3 regions of the Bacillus sp. T3 genome follow, and region 3 is predicted to be linked to each of the others. Evidence: riboswitches for the same ligand, from Rfam matches in the RefSeq annotation. Region 3 holds a riboswitch; each other region holds the start of a gene.

Region 1 (6,018 bases), 1.1 Mb from region 3:
AATGTAGTTCTCAACATACGTTACAGAGCTGTTGTCCTCTGCTACAACAAGAACGTGATTAAATAGATTCGCATCGGCATCATCATGTAGGTATACAGCTTGAATTGGTTGAGTTACTTCTACATTTTTCGGGATGTAAAGGAATGTACCACCATTCAAATAGGCTGCATGAATTGCTGTTAAACGATGCTCATCCACCTTTACACCGTTTTTCATAATGAAACGGCGTAGCAAATCACCATGCTCACGAGCAGCACTGAAAATATCAGTGAAAATAACGCCAGCGTCAATTAATTCCTGTGATAGTACTAAGAAAGCTGGGCGATTATTGCGTTGAATATATAAATTTTTAGAAGTAGACTCTAGATCGATTAATGCTTTTACTTCCTCTGGTAGATCTTCTAGGGAAGCAAAATCCTCACTGCTAACGATGTGCTTAGAAAAATCAGTAAAATTCCATTTATCGATTTTTGTTTTATCCGGCTTTGGCATTGGCAATGCTTGTGCTTGTGTCAACGCCTGCAAACGAAAGTCTGTTAACCAATCAGGCTCATTCATCTCTTTTGAAAAAGAACGAACATAGTCCTGATCAAAAGGTAATTTTATTTCAGTTGTCATGTTAATCCCCCCAACGCTTACGCTTCTTGCTCAACTGTTTCGTCTTCAATTCCTAGCTCTTGCTTGATCCAGTCGTATCCTTCTGCTTCTAAGCGTTGTGCTAATTCAGGGCCACCAGATTTAACGATACGGCCTTGCATCATCACGTGAACGAAGTCAGGAGTAATATAATTTAAAAGGCGTTGATAGTGTGTAATCACTAAACAGCCAAAGTTTTCGCCGCGCATTTCATTGATTCCCTTTGAAACTACCTTTAAAGCATCAATATCCAAACCAGAATCAATTTCATCTAAGATAGCAATTTTCGGTTGGATCATCATTAATTGAAGAATTTCATTACGTTTTTTCTCTCCACCTGAGAATCCTTCATTTAAGTAACGTTGTGCCATGTTTGGATCCATTTCAAGGAATTCCATTTTTTTATCCATATCACGGATAAATTTCATTAAAGAAACTTCATTTCCTTCTTCACGACGGCTGTTGACTGCTGAGCGTAAAAAGTCTGCATTTGTTACGCCGTTAATCTCACTTGGATACTGCATAGCGAGAAATAGACCTGCGCGTGCACGTTCGTCAACTTCCATTTCCAATACGTCTTGTCCGTCTAACTCAATTGTGCCTTGTGTTACTTCGTATTTAGGGTGACCCATGATGCTTGAGGAAAGGGTTGATTTACCTGTACCGTTCGGTCCCATAATAGCGTGGATTTCTCCGCCTTTGATTTCTAGATTTACACCCTTTAGAATTTCCTTCTCTTCAATCGCAACATGAAGATCTGTAATTTTTAACGTTGATCCTGCCATTATATATACCTCCATCACTATATATCATCCAGCAAAAACTGCTGAATTTTTTCATTCTCAGTTTATTCTCATTACAATCTTATAACAAATCGAATTTGTTAGCAACACTTTAGCAGTAATAACAAAAGTCCTTTATAAAGAACAAAAATTGGCTTATCATGTCTATCTTTTCCGAATTACCTCTTTTCATGTATCAGCATTAAGATCAATAAAATGAATTTCCTTTTCTATTCTATCAAAAAATTAGAAATGGTGCCGCTTACTATTCTTCTATATTATAAGGATTTTGGTTTTTATTCCTTGTTCTAAATCAATTTCAGCATGTTTAAATATATCAAATTTTCCCTAAATACAAAAGAAGCAGGCATTATTCATGCCTGCTTTTTTTAATTACAAAAGTTATTTTACTGATAGTACAGCACCTTTGTATTTTTCTTCAATAAACTTTTGAATTTCTTTCGATTTTAATACTTCAACCAGTGTATTTATCTCTTCATTGTCTTTATCTTTTGAATTTACAACAACAAGGTTCGCAGGAACAACATCGTCACCTTCACGAGCAATCTGGTATTCCTTCGCATTGATTCCAGCCTCTAATACGTAGTTTGTATTGATAACTACCGCATCACCTTCGCCATTTTCAAATGAAGAAGCTAATAATTTTGCTTCAATTAAAGTTGAGAAATCAAGGTTTTTAGGATTTTCAACGATATCTTCAACGCGAGCGTTAGCTCCAACGCCTTCTTTAAGCTTAATTAAGCCAGCCTTTTCAAAAATCGGTAAAATACGACCATGGTCACTAAAAGAATCACTCATGATAATTTTTGCGCCTTTAGGAAGATCATCTAAGCTTTTATATTTTTTAGAGTATACACCAATTGGTTCTTGGTGAATTTCCCCAACACTTACAAAGTCAAAGTCCTTGTTTTCTTTCATTTGAAGCTCTAAATAGCCAGGTGTTTGGAAATAGTTTGCATCAATCTCTCCATCGTGTAACGCCACATTTGGTAGGATATAATCAGTAAATACTTGAACCTTAAGATCAATTCCTTTTTCCTTTAATAACGGTTTTGCTGCTTCAAGCACTTCAGCATGAGGAACAGCGGATGCACCTACTACTAGAGTTTTGTTACCGCCTTTTCCTTCCTTTTTAGTTGCTTCATCTTTAGCACCGCCGCATGCAGCTAGTGTTAAAGCAAGGATGGCAATTGTGAAAATCGCGAATAACTTTTTCATGTCTACTTTTCCTCCTAGTTAACGTTTGTCTGTTTTTTTTGTAAAGTAATCTCCAACGAATTGGATAATAAATACCAAAATTAATATAGCAATAGTGGCTACTAGTGTAATCAGTGGTCGATTACGCTGAAATCCTTCTAAATACGCGAAATGTCCAAGACCACCCGCACCAATGACCCCAGCCATCGCTGTAAAGCTTACTAACGAAATGGCGGTTACTGTAATCCCTGAGATTAACGCAGGCAATGATTCAGGAATCAGTACTTTAAAAATGATATGACTATGTGTCGCCCCCATTGATTGAGAAGCCTCGATCACACCTTTATCAATTTCTCTAAGTGCGATTTCCACCATACGTGCATAAAACGGTGCAGCCCCAATAATTAAAGCAGGGAGTGCTGCATTTGCACCAAGCATGGTTCCTAACATTAATTTTGTAAACGGAATAAGCAAAACAATTAATATAATAAATGGGATTGATCGGAAAATATTCACAAAACCAGCAATGATAATGTTAATAAAGCGATTCTCCCAAATGTTCCCTTTATCTGTTAGAAACAATAATAATCCAAGTAAAAGTCCTAATATAAATGTGGTGATCACAGAGATTGACGTCATATAGATCGTTTCTTGTGTCGCAATCCATAATTGGTCCCAGTTCAGTTGCTCAATTATCTCAGCCATTCTTGATCACCTCCACCCCTACGTGCTGGGAATGTAGGAATTCTGTTGCTTTGTCAATTTCCTGTTGCTTCCCATCTAGATGTAGGAATAGCGTCCCATAAGAACCTGTTTGGGTCTGGGATATTTTCCCCTGCAAAATCGTAACAGTTAACTCATATTGACGGATCAAATTAGCGATTACTGGTTGCTCAGCTGCTTCTCCTACAAAGGATAATTGAACCACTTGTCCATGTGGATAACGTGTCAATAAGTTCTCAATCGTTTCTTTTGTTTCCTCTGGCTCCGTTACTTGTTGGACAAATCGCTTTGTAATGGCCTGTTCAGGATGTTTAAACACCTCTAAAACAGGGCCAAGCTCAACAATTTTCCCGTCTTCCATAACCGCAACGCGGTGGCAAATCTTTCGAATCACATGCATTTCATGTGTAATTAACACGATTGTCAGTCCTAGACGTTTGTTTATATCAACTAACAAATCTAAAATTGAATCAGTTGTTTGTGGATCCAATGCACTTGTTGCTTCATCACAAAGCAAAACCTTCGGGTTATTCGCTAGTGCTCTCGCAATCCCTACTCTCTGCTTTTGTCCTCCGCTTAGCTGTGAAGGGTATGATTCTTCTCTTCCTTCCAACCCAACGAGCTTGATTAATTCATCCACCCGTTTGTTCCGTTCAAGCTTCGAGATTCCAGCGATTTCAAGTGGAAATGCGATATTTTCTCGTACAGTCCGAGACCAGAGCAAATTAAAATGCTGGAAAATCATACTAATTTCTTGGCGAGCCTTCCTGAGAGCTGCTCCTTTAATCGAGGAAACCTCATTACCAGCCACTTTAATTGAACCTTGCGTTGGAATCTCTAGCCCATTCAGCATCCGAATCAAGGTGCTTTTTCCGGCACCACTATAGCCTATAACACCAAAGATTTCTCCTTCTTTCACTTCCAAACTCACGTCGTCAACTGCTGTTACACGACCATTTTTTGAAGGATAGATCTTGTTTACTCCTTTTATATGAATCATCCGATCACCCTCTTTTAATTCTTCCTAGCAGATGCTGTTTTGTTGGACTTCTAGTATTTCATTATGTTTTGAATGTTCTTAACCATTCATTCATAATTTGGCATGTTTATATGTTTTTTCTTTAATGTACCTTCATCCTGAATTCCAACAGTTAACAAATGCTATTTTAATAAAATTTAGAAAGAATTCGAACCTAATAAAAATGCCTATCTGCAAAATGAGCAGAAAGGCATAGTGAGTTTCTATTTCCCTTCTCTCATCTTCCAAAGTCGTATGACTTTGTGTGAATTGGCACCTTTTCACATTGCTAAGCAATATGACGGTTGCCTGGGCTTCATAGGGCACATCCCTCCACCTCTCTTGATAAGAGCAACTATTCTATTATTCAATCAATTATATGTTCTGAATTCCTTACTATTAAAGTGATTCTATCACGCATAAATTATTTCTGTCAATTAGAATATTTATTTTAAAATAATGGATATTTTTACCTAAGTTATTTGACAGCACTCGTTAAGCCAGTTGCTACTTCGATTGCTTGGTCAAGGTCTTCGATTAAATCTTCGACATTTTCAATTCCAATTGAAAGACGAATTAAATCTTCTGGAACACCTGCGGCTGCTAAGCCCTCTTCATCTAATTGCTGATGGGTTGTACTGGCTGGGTGAATGACTAAGCTTTTAGCATCGCCAACATTGGCAACATGTGTCCAAAGCTTTAATTCATTAATAAATTTCGCCCCTGCCTCACGTCCACCTTCAATTCCAAATACAACGACAGATCCAGGTCCTTTTGGTAAATATTTATCAGCAAGAGCTTTGTCCGGATGATCCTCATTTCCTGGGTATAAAATCCATTTTACGGCAGGATGTGCTTGTAAATATTTTATGATTTCCTTCGTGTTAGCAATATGTTCCTTCATTCTTACGTGCAATGTCTCTAACCCCAATGTAAGCTGGAATGCATTTTGTGGCGAGATTGCAGGTCCCATATCCCTCAACAGCTGAACACGAGCCTTAACGATAAAGGCTGCTGCCCCAAGCGCTTCACTATACACGAGATCATGGTAGCTTGGGTCTGGGGTAACGAACCCAGGAAACTTGCCCGTACCCCAATCGAATTTACCTCCATCCACTATGACTCCACCTAATGTCGTACCGTTTCCACCCAACCACTTTGTTGCAGAATGGATGACAATATCTGCCCCATATTCAATTGGCTTTAACAAGTACGGTGTGGCAAATGTATTATCGACGATTAACGGTACTCCTGCCTCATGCGCAATATCTGCAACCTTTTCGATATCTAAAATACGTAGGCTTGGATTGCCGATTGTTTCAGCAAACACTGCTTTCGTTTTATCCGTAATGGCCGCTCTAAAATTTTCTGGATCCTCTGCATTTACAAACTTCACATTAATTCCATAACGTGGTAGCGTCATCGCAAATAAATTATAAGTTCCCCCATAAAGAGTTGACGCGGCAACAATTTCATCCCCTGCCTGAGCGACATTCAAAATGGCTAATGTAATCGCCGACATTCCGCTTGCGACTGCGAGTGCTCCGATACCACCCTCTAGTAAAGCCACTCTCTCTTCAAATACCGTAACAGTTGGGTTATGTATTCTTGTGTAAATATAACCTGGTTCTTTTAGGGCAA
Region 2 (6,018 bases), 880 kb from region 3:
CACATATTTCATATCCCCCGTCATCACAAAAAAGTAGCAGTTACAATTAGATCAATCGACATTTTTTGAATATTCAATAAAAAAACCTTTGACAAACTAACCACATCTTTGGCTAAATTAATTTTAAGAGTCGAAAAAGGAGAGAACTAAATGATTTATCCATTTAAAGGGATTTATCCCCAAATAGCTGATTCTGCTTTTATTGCAGATTTTGTTACCATTACCTGGAGACGTCAAGATTGGTGACCAATCTAGTGTTTGGTACAATTCCGTCATCCGCGGAGATGTTGCCCCGACCATAATCGGTAAAAAAGTAAACATCCAAGATAATTCCATTCTTCACCAAAGTCCGAACAATCCGCTCATCCTAGAGGATGAAGTAACAGTTGGCCATCAGGTTATTCTTCATAGCTGTATCATTAGAAAGAAAGCTTTAATTGGAATGGGCTCCATAGTCCTTGATAATGCAGAGATTGGTGAAGGAGCCTTTATCGGTGCAGGTAGTCTTGTCCCTCAAGGAAAAAAAATCCCACCCAATACGCTTGCTTTCGGCAGACCTGCTAAGGTCATCCGAGAATTAAACGCTGACGACATTGCTGATATGGAGCGAATCTCACGTGAATACGCAGAAAAGGCTCAATATTATAAATCTGTTCAGGACGATGTTCAGAATAAATAAACTAGTTTAGTTTCCCCATAGTATTAAGGTATATTCCTTTTGAAACGTTTTTTACTATTATAGCTTTACAGATGGGATAATACCAAGAGTTTGACTAAAAAAGAACAGCCTGATAAGGATTTTTTTACTCCTTAACAGGCTGTTCTTTTTTAATTTTGCATCACTTTTTGCTTTACTAGTTCTTTCTCAAATGAATACTTTTTTTCGATATAGACATCATGCCAAACCATGAACATTAACACGGTCCAGATTTTACGACTGTTGTCTGCTTTACCTTGACAATGATCATCTAATAGCTTTAACAAATAAGCCTTATTAAATAAATGGTCAGTATTACTCTCTTGGATCGTCTTTTTCGCCCAATCATTCATTTCATCCTTTAACCAATGACGGATTGGAACAGGGAAACCAAGTTTTTTCCTGTTTAGTACATGATCAGGAACAATTCCTTCTACTGCTTTACGTAAAATATATTTCGTTGTTCCATTTGCCGTTTTCAGGCTAGTTGGAATTTTTGAAGCTACCTCAAACACCGCTTTATCCAAGAATGGGACACGCAGCTCTAACGAATGTGCCATCGTCATTTTATCTGCTTTAAGGAGAATGTCTCCACGCATCCATGTGTGAATATCGATGAATTGCATCCGGTCTACCGGATCGTAGCCTCTGCTCTCAGCATAGAGCGGTTTCGTGACATCCGTGTACTTCAGTTGAGGATTGTAGACATGAAGCAAATTGCGCTTTTCTTCCTCGGTGAACATTTTAGCATTCCCAATATAACGCTCCTCCATCGGTGTAACACCACGCTCGATGAAGCTTTTCCCCTTCATACCCTCTGGCATGATGGTCGCAATTCCTTTTAACAGCTTTTTGCCAATCGCAGGGATATTATTAAATACCTCTAACGACTGCGGCTCACGATATATATTATAGCCACCAAATAATTCATCAGCACCCTCGCCAGATAGTACAACCGTGACGTGCTTTCGTGCTTCACGTGCAACGAAATAAAGCGGAACACAAGCTGGGTCAGCCAAAGGATCATCGGTATGCCACATAATTTTTGGCAATTCATTTATATATTCTTCAGGTGAAATGATATAGCTTATATTTTCAACCCCAAGCTTTTCTGCCGTTTCTTTTGCAACATCAATTTCGCTAAAGCCATTATGGTCAAAGCCAACTGAGAAGGTTTTAATCGCAGGATGAAATTCCTTTGCAATTGATGCTATGATCGACGAATCAATTCCACCTGAAAGGAATGAACCAACAGGTACATCACTCCGCATATGGATTTTAACTGAATCATACATAACATCTCTAATTTCTTTGATAAAAGCATCCTCTGATTTATTCACTGGCTTGAAGGATGCTCTCCAATAACGGGAAATGTTCATTTTCTCGCCGATTTTTTTCGTGAAATAATGTCCCGGCTCTAGCTTAAGAATTCCGTCAGTCATAGTAGCAGGTTCTGGAACAAACTGATAAGTTAAGTATTGTTGAATGGCTTCGTAATTTAAAGCTTGGTTTTCAAGCGCCAGCAAAATACTTTTCTTTTCTGAAGCAAAATAAGTCTGCTCGTCAGTTTCATAATAAAAGAATGGTTTGATACCGAATGGGTCTCTAGCCCCATAAAGTGTTTGCTCCTGTTTGTCCCAAATGACAAAGGCAAACATCCCACGTAGCCGCTCAACAGCCTTTTCTTTAAGGTGGCTATATAGAGCAATGATTACTTCTGTATCTGAATGTGTTGCAAAGGTTAAGCCTTCTTTCAACAGCTCTTCACGAAGCTCAACATAGTTGTATACTTCACCATTAAAAATAATCCAATAACGTTCATTCTCATAGGTAAGCGGCTGATGACCGCATTCAATATCAATGATACTTAAGCGACGAAAGCCGAATTGAATATGTTCATCATAAAAATAGCCATCATCATCTGGTCCACGATGAGTAATGACATTGTTCATATTAGTAAAAAGCTGTTTTTGTTCATCACGATATTCTTGTGTTTTCTCATGTACACAACCAATAAAGCCACACATTATGTACGTTCACCTTCTCCGTTCATTTAAGAAGTTCTTTATTTAAATAAACAGCTGTGTTAATTAGAATGTTGATTTCCGCTCCAGGTACTCAGCGCCGCGCGGGGCGGGCGGTGAGCCTCCTCGGCGTTTTACGCCTGCGGGGTCTCACCTGTCCCGCTGCTCCCGCAGGAGTCGAGTACCTTCCGCTCCAATCAACATTGTGTGCAAACATGAAAATGTGCTATAACAAGCCTTATTTTAATAAAAGAACCCTCATTAATTTGATTATGAATCGACTCTTGCTGAATTCATACCTTCTATACTACCATATCGGAATCAAATAAAAAACAGGAGTTACATCCTAGTGTAACTCCTACTTTGTTCATATTAATTAGTAGCTTGCGCCTTCAATGTTTCTGCTTTATCTGTACGTTCCCAAGGAAGATCGATATCAGTTCTTCCAAAATGACCATAAGCAGCTGTTTGCTTATAGATAGGACGACGAAGGTCAAGCATTTTGATAATACCAGCTGGACGAAGATCGAAGTTTTTGCGAACAAGGTCAACTAATACATCCTCGCTTACCTTGCCAGTTCCAAACGTATCCACCGCAATCGATACTGGTTGTGCAACCCCAATCGCATACGCAAACTGAACTTCAACTTTTTCAGCAAGACCCGCTGCAACGATGTTTTTGGCAACATAGCGTGCAGCATAAGCAGCAGAACGGTCAACCTTTGTAGGATCTTTTCCTGAGAACGCGCCACCACCATGACGTGCATAACCGCCATAAGTATCAACAATAATCTTACGACCTGTTAAACCAGCATCGCCTTGTGGTCCACCAATTACGAAGCGGCCTGTTGGGTTAATGAAGTATTTTGTATTTTCATCAATTAGTTCTGTAGGAACCACTGGATTAATTACATGTTCTTTAATGTTTCGTTGAATTTGCTCTAGTGTAGCTTCTGGGTGATGTTGAGTTGAAATAACGATTGTGTCAATCCGCACTGGCTTGTCATTTTCATCATACTCAACAGTAACCTGCGTTTTACCATCTGGACGAAGGTACGGAAGAATATCCTCTTTACGAACCTCTGTTAGACGACGAGCAAGCTTGTGCGCTAACGAAATCGGAAGGGGCATAAGCTCTTTCGTTTCATTACAAGCAAATCCGAACATTAAACCTTGGTCACCTGCACCGATCGCTTCAATTTCATCATCGGTCATGTTACCCTCTCTTGCTTCAAGTGCTTGGTTAACACCCATAGCAATATCAGCTGACTGCTCATCAATTGAAGTTAGTACTGCACAAGTTTCTGAATCAAAGCCATACTTTGCCCGTGTATAACCAATGTTTTTGATTGTTTTACGAACAAGTTTAGGGATGTCGACATAAGTAGAAGTTGTGATTTCACCTGCTACTAGTACAAGACCAGTTGTAACTGAAGTTTCAGCAGCAACGCGAGCATTTGCATCCTTTGCTAAAATCGCATCTAAAATCGCATCAGAAATTTGGTCACAAATCTTATCCGGATGACCTTCTGTTACCGATTCAGAAGTAAACAAACGACGTTTTGTTGACATCTGAGTTCCTCCTTTTATATAGAAATAAAGCGAGGTTAATCAAGAATATGTAACTGTCCTATTTGTAACCTCAATTTGATACGGTACTCATTCCCTAAGTAGTATGAAATAAACATGGGGTTTTTATCCTGATAACAGAATAAAAACGACACGCGTCACTTCAAAAGGTGCAAAATAAAAACCTTTCCTATTAAATGAGGAAAGGTTTGAGTTAACAATTGCGCCTTTCACTCTTATCGTTCAAGGTTATACCTTGCGTCAGGTTAGCACCTTTGCTATGAAAAATCATTAGACTAATGTCTTGATAGATTTTTAACATAGCAGGTTGCTGGGTTTCATTGGGCCTGTCCCTCCACCAGCTCGGGATAAGAGAGTATCCGTTCAAGGTAGAATAATACCGTAACCGTTCAAATTGTGTCAATAGCTTTTTCAATTGTTCACGATTGTGTAACCATTTTTCGACAATTATCGATTTAAATCTACCTCATTATTAGTTCCTTATTTACTAAAATAGAATATCCTAATTAACAAATTAATTTAATTAACAACCATATTTAAGGAGGAAACCATAATAATTTAGATATTTTTTTAAAAAAGTGGATATTAGTATAGATTAATTAGTTAAATGTGTTATACTATTCACAACACTCAAAAATATTTGATAAAGGATGGTATTTATCAGATGAACTCTGTCAGTATCTCTAATGAACTAAATGTATTGTTAAAGGGTAGCAATATTCGTAATCAGCTTTCTGTACCGCAATTAGTTGAAAAGGTTTTAGAACGCAAAGAAGGAATTATCTCCTCTACTGGAGCTGTTCGTGCAACAACAGGGAAATATACAGGTCGTTCTCCAAAAGACAAGTATATTGTAGAAGAAAGTTCTTCTAAAGATAAAATAGAATGGGGTTCTGTAAACCAACCAATCTCTGAAGAAGCATTTTCAAATCTTTACAATAAGGTTATCAACTACTTGCAGCAAAAAGAAGAAGTATTTGTTTTCCGTGGCTTTGCAGGTGCAGATAAAAAATACCGCTTACCAATTCAAGTTATCAACGAATACGCTTGGCACAACCTGTTTTCTCACCAATTGTTCATTCGTCCAAATGATGGTGAATTAGAAGAGCATAATGATGCTTTCTCTGTTATTTGTGCTCCAAATTTCAAGGCAGATCCAGCAGTTGACGGAACTGCAACTGAAACCTTCATCATTATTTCTTTTGAACAGAGAACGGTCCTCATTGGTGGAACAGAATATGCAGGGGAAATTAAAAAATCTATATTCTCTGTTATGAACTATCTGCTTCCTGAAAACGGGATTATGCCAATGCACTGCTCTGCAAACGTAGGCGCAGAGGGTGACGTTGCTTTATTCTTTGGTCTCTCCTGGAACTGGAAAAACAACATTATCAGCAGACGCTAATCGCAAATTAATTGGCGACGATGAGCACGGCTGGTCAAATAACGGCGTCTTCAATATTGAAGGTGGCTGCTATGCAAAATGCATAAACTTATCTCGTGAAAAAGAACCACAAATTTTTGATGCGATTCGTTTCGGCTCTGTGCTTGAGAATGTAATCCTTGATGAGGAAAGCCGTATTGCAGATTATGATGACACATCATTAACTGAAAATACGCGTGCAGCCTATCCATTACAAGCGATTACAAATATCGTTGATCCAAGTGTAGCTGGTCATCCAAACACGATTATTTTCTTAACAGCCG
Region 3 (6,018 bases):
AATGTTGAAATCTTGCTCCAGTAAGAAAAACATCTATACCATCCTCGTTGAGAAAAAGGACATTCTCCTCATAAGTCGAAAAACGGTGTGAACTGTGCTTTAGTTCATGCATTCCTCTACTTCCCTCCGTCATAATTCTTCTATATATTCATTATATACCAAATTTTCTGTCATTAATTGTGTCTAATTTAAGAACTAATGACTTTGAACCTTTTTTCGATATGCAGTCATGTTCCGTCCATGAATCATGTAATAAATAACAATCCCGAGTAAAATAATAATTGAACTTGATTGGTAAATTTGGTGAAAGCCAATTTCATTAATTGCGAGTCCAGCGACATAGGAACCTACTCCAATTCCAATATCAAATATAGAAAGATAGGTGGCTGTAGCCATTCCCCTTTGTTTTGGTTTTGCATATTGAACAGCGATCGTTTGGAAGCTAGGTGAAGCCGTTCCCCACCCTAACCCAATTAATGCAGCCGCAAGGATAAAAACAAAGGCGGAATGTACCGATCCAAGGACATACATGCCAACAGCAAAACAAAACAGTGCGGGGTAAATAATCCAATTTTCACCGTATAAATCGAACCATTTGCCAGTAAACGGTCTGGATAAAAGTAACACAAGCGCATATACAACAAAAAACCAACTTGATAACTCCACTAAACCCACTTCAACTGCAAAGACAGAAACGAAGGAAAGAATGGAAGCATAGACGAGCCCTAACAAGGATCCTAGAATTGAAATAGGAATGGCAGATCGTTCAAATAGATTCTTCAATTGAAATGATGGAACAACAGACGATTTTTGTTTAGGTAGTTTGATACCAAAACCACATATTAAAGCTAATCCAGAGCTTATTAGGCAAACTGTAAATAGCATCGACGTTGTGAATTGATTAATGATTGTAAGCCCAATAAAAGGGCCCACGACCATCGCAACATTATTGGATAAGACAAAGTAGCCCATCCCCTCTCCTCGGCGTGAATCTGGGAGAATATCAGCGACAATCGCACCGGTGGCTGTCGTACTCATTCCAAAGCCAATCCCATGTAAAAGTCGAAGTAATAGTAGAGTAGAGAGTGAGTTAGGAAAAAAATACAAGCACGATGCACCCGAAAATATAATTAGTGCACTAATTAGCGTTCGTTTTTTACCAAAGCGCTCTAACCAGTATCCAGCAAATGGTCTGGTAACAATAGCTGAGACCAAAAATACTGTAGTCAGCAACCCTGCATTTGCATTACTGCTGTGAAATTCTTTAATTGCATAAACCGGTAACGTTACTAGGAAAATGTAAAAGGCCAGAAAAACAAAAAAGTTTCCCCCAGCTATCAATAAAAAATCCTTTGTCCATAATGTTTGATTCTTGTTCATAAAAATTACGCCTCGCTTATAATTGTTTAAACCATGCTGATAAAAGAGCAGTTAATTCTCTTTTTGAAGCTTCTGTAAGTGACTCACTTAATTGGTAATTCAAATTCATGACCGCTTTTTCCCATTCAGGAAAAGCAAGAAGAGCTTTTTCCGATAATTTAATATACTTTTTGCGTTTATCAGAACCTGATTCTTGAATTATATACCCCTGTCTTGCTAACCGCATAATCGTCCTTGTCATCGGAGGAGCCTCTACCGATAGGTAATCACAAAGTTCCTTTTGCGTAAGAGTCCCTTTTTCTTTTAAAACATAAATAACGGACCATTGTGCACTATATAAACCAAATGGTTGCAGTACTTCGTTTAGTTTTTTCGTTAACTTTCTAGAAAGCTGATGGACTTGATGAAATAATTCATGTTCAATAATCAATTGATCCCCTCCTTTTCTCTTACCTAGGTAATTATTTAATAAAAAAAGTAACTACTTCATTCATTGAAATAGTTACTTAGGTAAGTATATTCTTTGTTCACAAATATGTCAATTTTTTTAGTATTATTGTTATTCACCTTTCGGATAAGCAGTGATACAAAGATCGCTACCAATTTGTTCAATAGAATGAAAATCAACATTTATTGCTGCATCCATTGTTTCTGAATCTGGCCCGGCATAAGGTGTTTTTGAATTTCTCCCACCTATAAATTTCGGTGCAACATAGATCAAGTATTTATTAATTAAACCTGCTTGTAAAAATGTTCCGTTTAATTCACTTCCGCCTTCCAACAATACATCGGTTAATCCCCGATTATATAATTCACTTAGCACGCTCGGTAGATCTAGTCCTGACTCTGCAATAGGAACAGAGATTATTTCAAGTCCCTTTGCCTTTAACTCTTGAACTTTTTGCTCGTTAACATCCTCACCTGTAATAACCCATGTCGATGCATCCGCTGTTTCCGTAACTTGAGCGTTAAGGGGTAACCTTAAATTTGTATCAAGTATAATCCGAACCGGGTTTTTACCACCGTTAGGAAGCCTTGTTGTTAACTGTGGATCATCAGCTAATACCGTCCCAATCCCAACCATGATTCCATCTACCTCATTGCGTAGTTGGTGAACGGAGCTTCTGGCTTCGCTTCCCGTAATCCATTGGGAATGCCCATTATAGGTGGCTATTTTGCCGTCCAAGGTCATCGCCACCTTTGATATAATAAACGGAGTTTTCTTGACCATATTGTGAATAAACCGTTCATTTAGTAAGCGGGCTTCCTGCTCCAGCACACCAACCTCTACTTCTATTCCAGCATCCTGAAGGATTTTAATACCTCTACCGGCTACTAGTGGGTTAGGGTCTTGCATGGCAACGACCACCCGATTGACTCCTGAATCCTTCACAAGCTCTGCACAAGGAGGAGTTTTTCCATAGTGGGAGCAAGGCTCTAACGTAACATATAAAGTAGCATCCTTTGCATGGTCTCCTGCCATACGAAATGCATGCACCTCCGCATGTGGTTCACCTGCCCGGCGGTGCAGACCCGAGCCAACAATCATCCCGTCTTTAACAATAACAGCCCCTACGAGTGGATTTGGATTCGTTTTCCCTCTTGCCGTGGCGGCAAGCTCTAAGGCAATATTCATAAAATATTGGTCTGTTTTCATTTTAATAGCTCCTTAACTAGGTATTCGCGTTTGTTCTGGGATGTGCCCAGATTTTAAGATTTTCGTTTCTAAGTACTTTTCATTGTGTTCACTAATTCCACCCCAAAGCGGCATGTGAGAATTAGTTGAAAGACCTTTTTCTTTAAGTGCGTGAAGCTTTTTCGGGTTGTTTGTAATAAGGACAACTGGTTTTGATCGCATGGCTCGTAATATGAACAATGGCTCATCGTAAGCCCTTAAATCATCTTCAAAACCTAATGCGTGATTGGCATCAACCGTATCCATTCCCTGTTCCTGCAATAAATACGCTAATGATTTTGAAAAGAGGCCAATTCCTCTTCCTTCATGATTAGCCAAGTAAAACAATGCGCCGTGTCCATTCTCAACAATCATTTTCAGTGATTGCTGAAGCTGATATCCACAGTCACAGCGTTTGCTGCCAAAAATATCACCCGTATGACAAATGCTATGAAACCTAACGAACGATTGCTCACTGTGTTCAAAATCTCCATAAACTAAAATGGATGATTGCTGTAAATCAGCCAAACGGGCAGTGGAAAGTGAATCGAGAATCTGTTCTTTATCTATGTATTCCTCTTTTAATTTTAACCAAGAGTACCATTTAAATGTAACAACATTATCACCTAATTGCACGGGTAATTTGACTGGACCGACGAGACAAATTGCTGGTTTATTATCTATATTAATCATGGTCATCTTTTCTTTTAAAATATCTTTTACTTCTATTGAAAGCATATTTTCAATCCCCATTCTTCACTACGCTATTTTTACTATAATTATGTAACTGAGCATAAAATAGTAAACAATACGCGTCAAGTAATAAAGCTTCCTAAATTAATTGAGAATATTTATTGATTTCCCAGAATATTTTTATAAACTAATTGACATTATTACTATATATATAGTAAAGTTTAAAAAAATAAAATATTTTTATTTCTTATCCAGAGAGGTTGAGGGTATGGCCCGATGAAACCTCAGCAACCATCAATGATTTATCATTGAAAAGGTGCTAAGTCCAGCAAGTTGTAAAAACTTGAAAGATAAGGAGAATGGCTAAATGTCCCAACTACACTTAAGTCTTCTTCTTAGAAAGAAGACTTTTTTATTTTTACTTGAAAAGGAGTGGCGGCTTTGTACAAAATTGATACTGTGCTAGCGCAAATTGGAAATCGTAGTGAACAAACAACAGGAACAGTAAATCCACCGGTCTATTTTTCTACTGCATATCGACATGAAGGAATTGGACAATCAACCGGATTTGATTACACAAGAACTGGGAATCCAACTAGAAAAATTTTGGAGCAGGCGATAGCAGAGCTAGAAGCTGGCGACCAAGGATATGCCTGTAGTTCGGGCATGGCCGCCATCCTTACCATATTATCGATTTTCCAATCAGGGGACGAATGGATTGTATCCAAAGATTTATATGGTGGAACTTACCGACTCCTTGAACAAGGCTTTAAAAAGTGGGGCTTAACGAGCCATTATGTGAATACAACAAACCCTGAGGAGATTACGAAATACATATCTCCAAGAACGAAAGCAATCTTTATTGAAACACCAACGAATCCGTTAATGGAGCAAACCGATATAGGCGCAGTTGCGAAAATCGCCAATGAAAACAATATTTTACTAATCGTTGACAATACCTTCTATACACCGCTCCTGCAAAAACCAATTACACTTGGAGCCGATATCGTCATTCATAGCGCTACAAAATATTTAGGTGGTCATAATGACGTTCTTGCCGGTCTAATCGTCGCAAAGGGCAAAGAACTTTGTGATAAACTTGCCCTCTTTCATAATGCCGCTGGTGCTGTATTAAGCCCGTTTGATTCTTGGCTGTTGATTCGAGGCATGAAGACATTATCACTTCGGATGGAACGACACGAAAAAAATGCAAAAAGAGTCGTGGAGTTCTTATCCGCACACGAAGATGTAATCGATGTCCTTTACCCTGGTAAAGGTGGAATGGTTTCGTTCCGTATTAAAGATGCAGCCTGGGTAAATCCCTTCCTACAAAACATGAAGCTGATTTCATTTGCAGAAAGCTTAGGAGGCGTTGAAAGCTTTATTACCTACCCTACGACACAAACACATGCCGACATCCCTGAACACATTCGTGAGGAAACGGGTGTCTGTAATCGGCTTTTACGCTTTTCAGTTGGCCTAGAGGATTCAGAAGACATCATTAATGATTTACAACACGCGCTTACACACGCTAAAAAGGAGGTTGCGGTATAATGGAGACAAACTACACATTTGAAACAAGACTGCTTCACAATCGCCATAAAATTGATCCGAACACTGGGGCAGTGAGTGTGCCCATTCAGCATGCATCAACCTTCCATCAGTTTGATGTCGATCAGTTTGGAAAATATGATTATGCAAGAAGTTTAAACCCTACTCGGGAAGCTTTGGAGGATGTGATTGCCGAATTAGAAGGTGGTATAAAAGGATTCGCCTTTGCATCTGGGATGGCAGCTATTTCAACTGCCTTTCTCCTTCTCTCACAGAATGATCACGTAGTCATTACTGAGGATGTTTATGGTGGTACCTTCCGTATGGTAACCGAGGTTTTATCTAGACTTGGCATTCAACATACATTTGTTGATATGACTGACCTCGAAAAAGTTGAAAAAGCCATTCAACCTAATACAAAATTATTCTATGTTGAAACGCCTTCAAATCCATTATTAAAGGTAACGGATATACAAGCGATTAGTGATCTAGCAAAGAAATGCGGCGCTCTTACATTCGTCGATAATACCTTTCTAACACCTGCCAGCCAAAAACCACTTGAACTTGGGGCTGATGTTGTCCTTCATAGTGCCACTAAATTTTTGTCAGGTCACAGTGACGTTGTTGCTGGACTAGCTGTCGTCAAGGATGAAGAATTAGCAAAAAGATTAGGCTTTTTACAAAACTCATTTGGGGCTGTACTTGGCGTACAGGATGCT

The links. A riboswitch is a leader RNA that binds a small molecule or an ion and turns the genes downstream of it on or off. The one in region 3 is predicted to bind S-adenosylmethionine.
Region 1: linked by a shared signal. The riboswitch ahead of RGF10_RS04305 (methionine ABC transporter ATP-binding protein) and the one ahead of RGF10_RS10040 (methionine biosynthesis PLP-dependent protein) in region 3 are both predicted to bind S-adenosylmethionine.
Region 2: linked by a shared signal. The riboswitch ahead of metK (methionine adenosyltransferase) and the one ahead of RGF10_RS10040 (methionine biosynthesis PLP-dependent protein) in region 3 are both predicted to bind S-adenosylmethionine.

The regions. Positions count from the first base shown of each region.
Region 1 is NZ_CP137761.1:854,276-860,293, reverse strand. Features, by position in the region: gene sufD (Fe-S cluster assembly protein SufD) at 1-618, opposite strand, end outside; gene sufC (Fe-S cluster assembly ATPase SufC) at 636-1,421, opposite strand; gene RGF10_RS04315 (MetQ/NlpA family ABC transporter substrate-binding protein) at 1,821-2,657, opposite strand; gene RGF10_RS04310 (methionine ABC transporter permease) at 2,676-3,341, opposite strand; gene RGF10_RS04305 (methionine ABC transporter ATP-binding protein) at 3,334-4,359, opposite strand; SAM riboswitch class I at 4,613-4,729, opposite strand; gene RGF10_RS04300 (O-acetylhomoserine aminocarboxypropyltransferase/cysteine synthase family protein) at 4,856-6,018, opposite strand, start outside.
Region 2 is NZ_CP137761.1:1,044,228-1,050,245, reverse strand. Features, by position in the region: gene RGF10_RS05425 (alpha/beta hydrolase) at 1-5, opposite strand, end outside; partial or broken gene RGF10_RS05420 (gamma carbonic anhydrase family protein) at 151-679, shown strand; gene asnB (asparagine synthase (glutamine-hydrolyzing)) at 829-2,724, opposite strand; gene metK (methionine adenosyltransferase) at 3,094-4,293, opposite strand; SAM riboswitch class I at 4,524-4,665, opposite strand; partial or broken gene pckA (phosphoenolpyruvate carboxykinase (ATP)) at 4,976-6,018, shown strand, end outside.
Region 3 is NZ_CP137761.1:1,927,887-1,933,904, reverse strand. Features, by position in the region: gene RGF10_RS10065 (hypothetical protein) at 1-112, opposite strand, end outside; gene RGF10_RS10060 (MFS transporter) at 196-1,380, opposite strand; gene RGF10_RS10055 (MarR family winged helix-turn-helix transcriptional regulator) at 1,397-1,810, opposite strand; gene ribD (bifunctional diaminohydroxyphosphoribosylaminopyrimidine deaminase/5-amino-6-(5-phosphoribosylamino)uracil reductase RibD) at 1,940-3,037, opposite strand; gene RGF10_RS10045 (GTP cyclohydrolase II) at 3,050-3,793, opposite strand; SAM riboswitch class I at 3,993-4,105, shown strand; gene RGF10_RS10040 (methionine biosynthesis PLP-dependent protein) at 4,190-5,302, shown strand; gene metC (cystathionine beta-lyase) at 5,302-6,018, shown strand, end outside.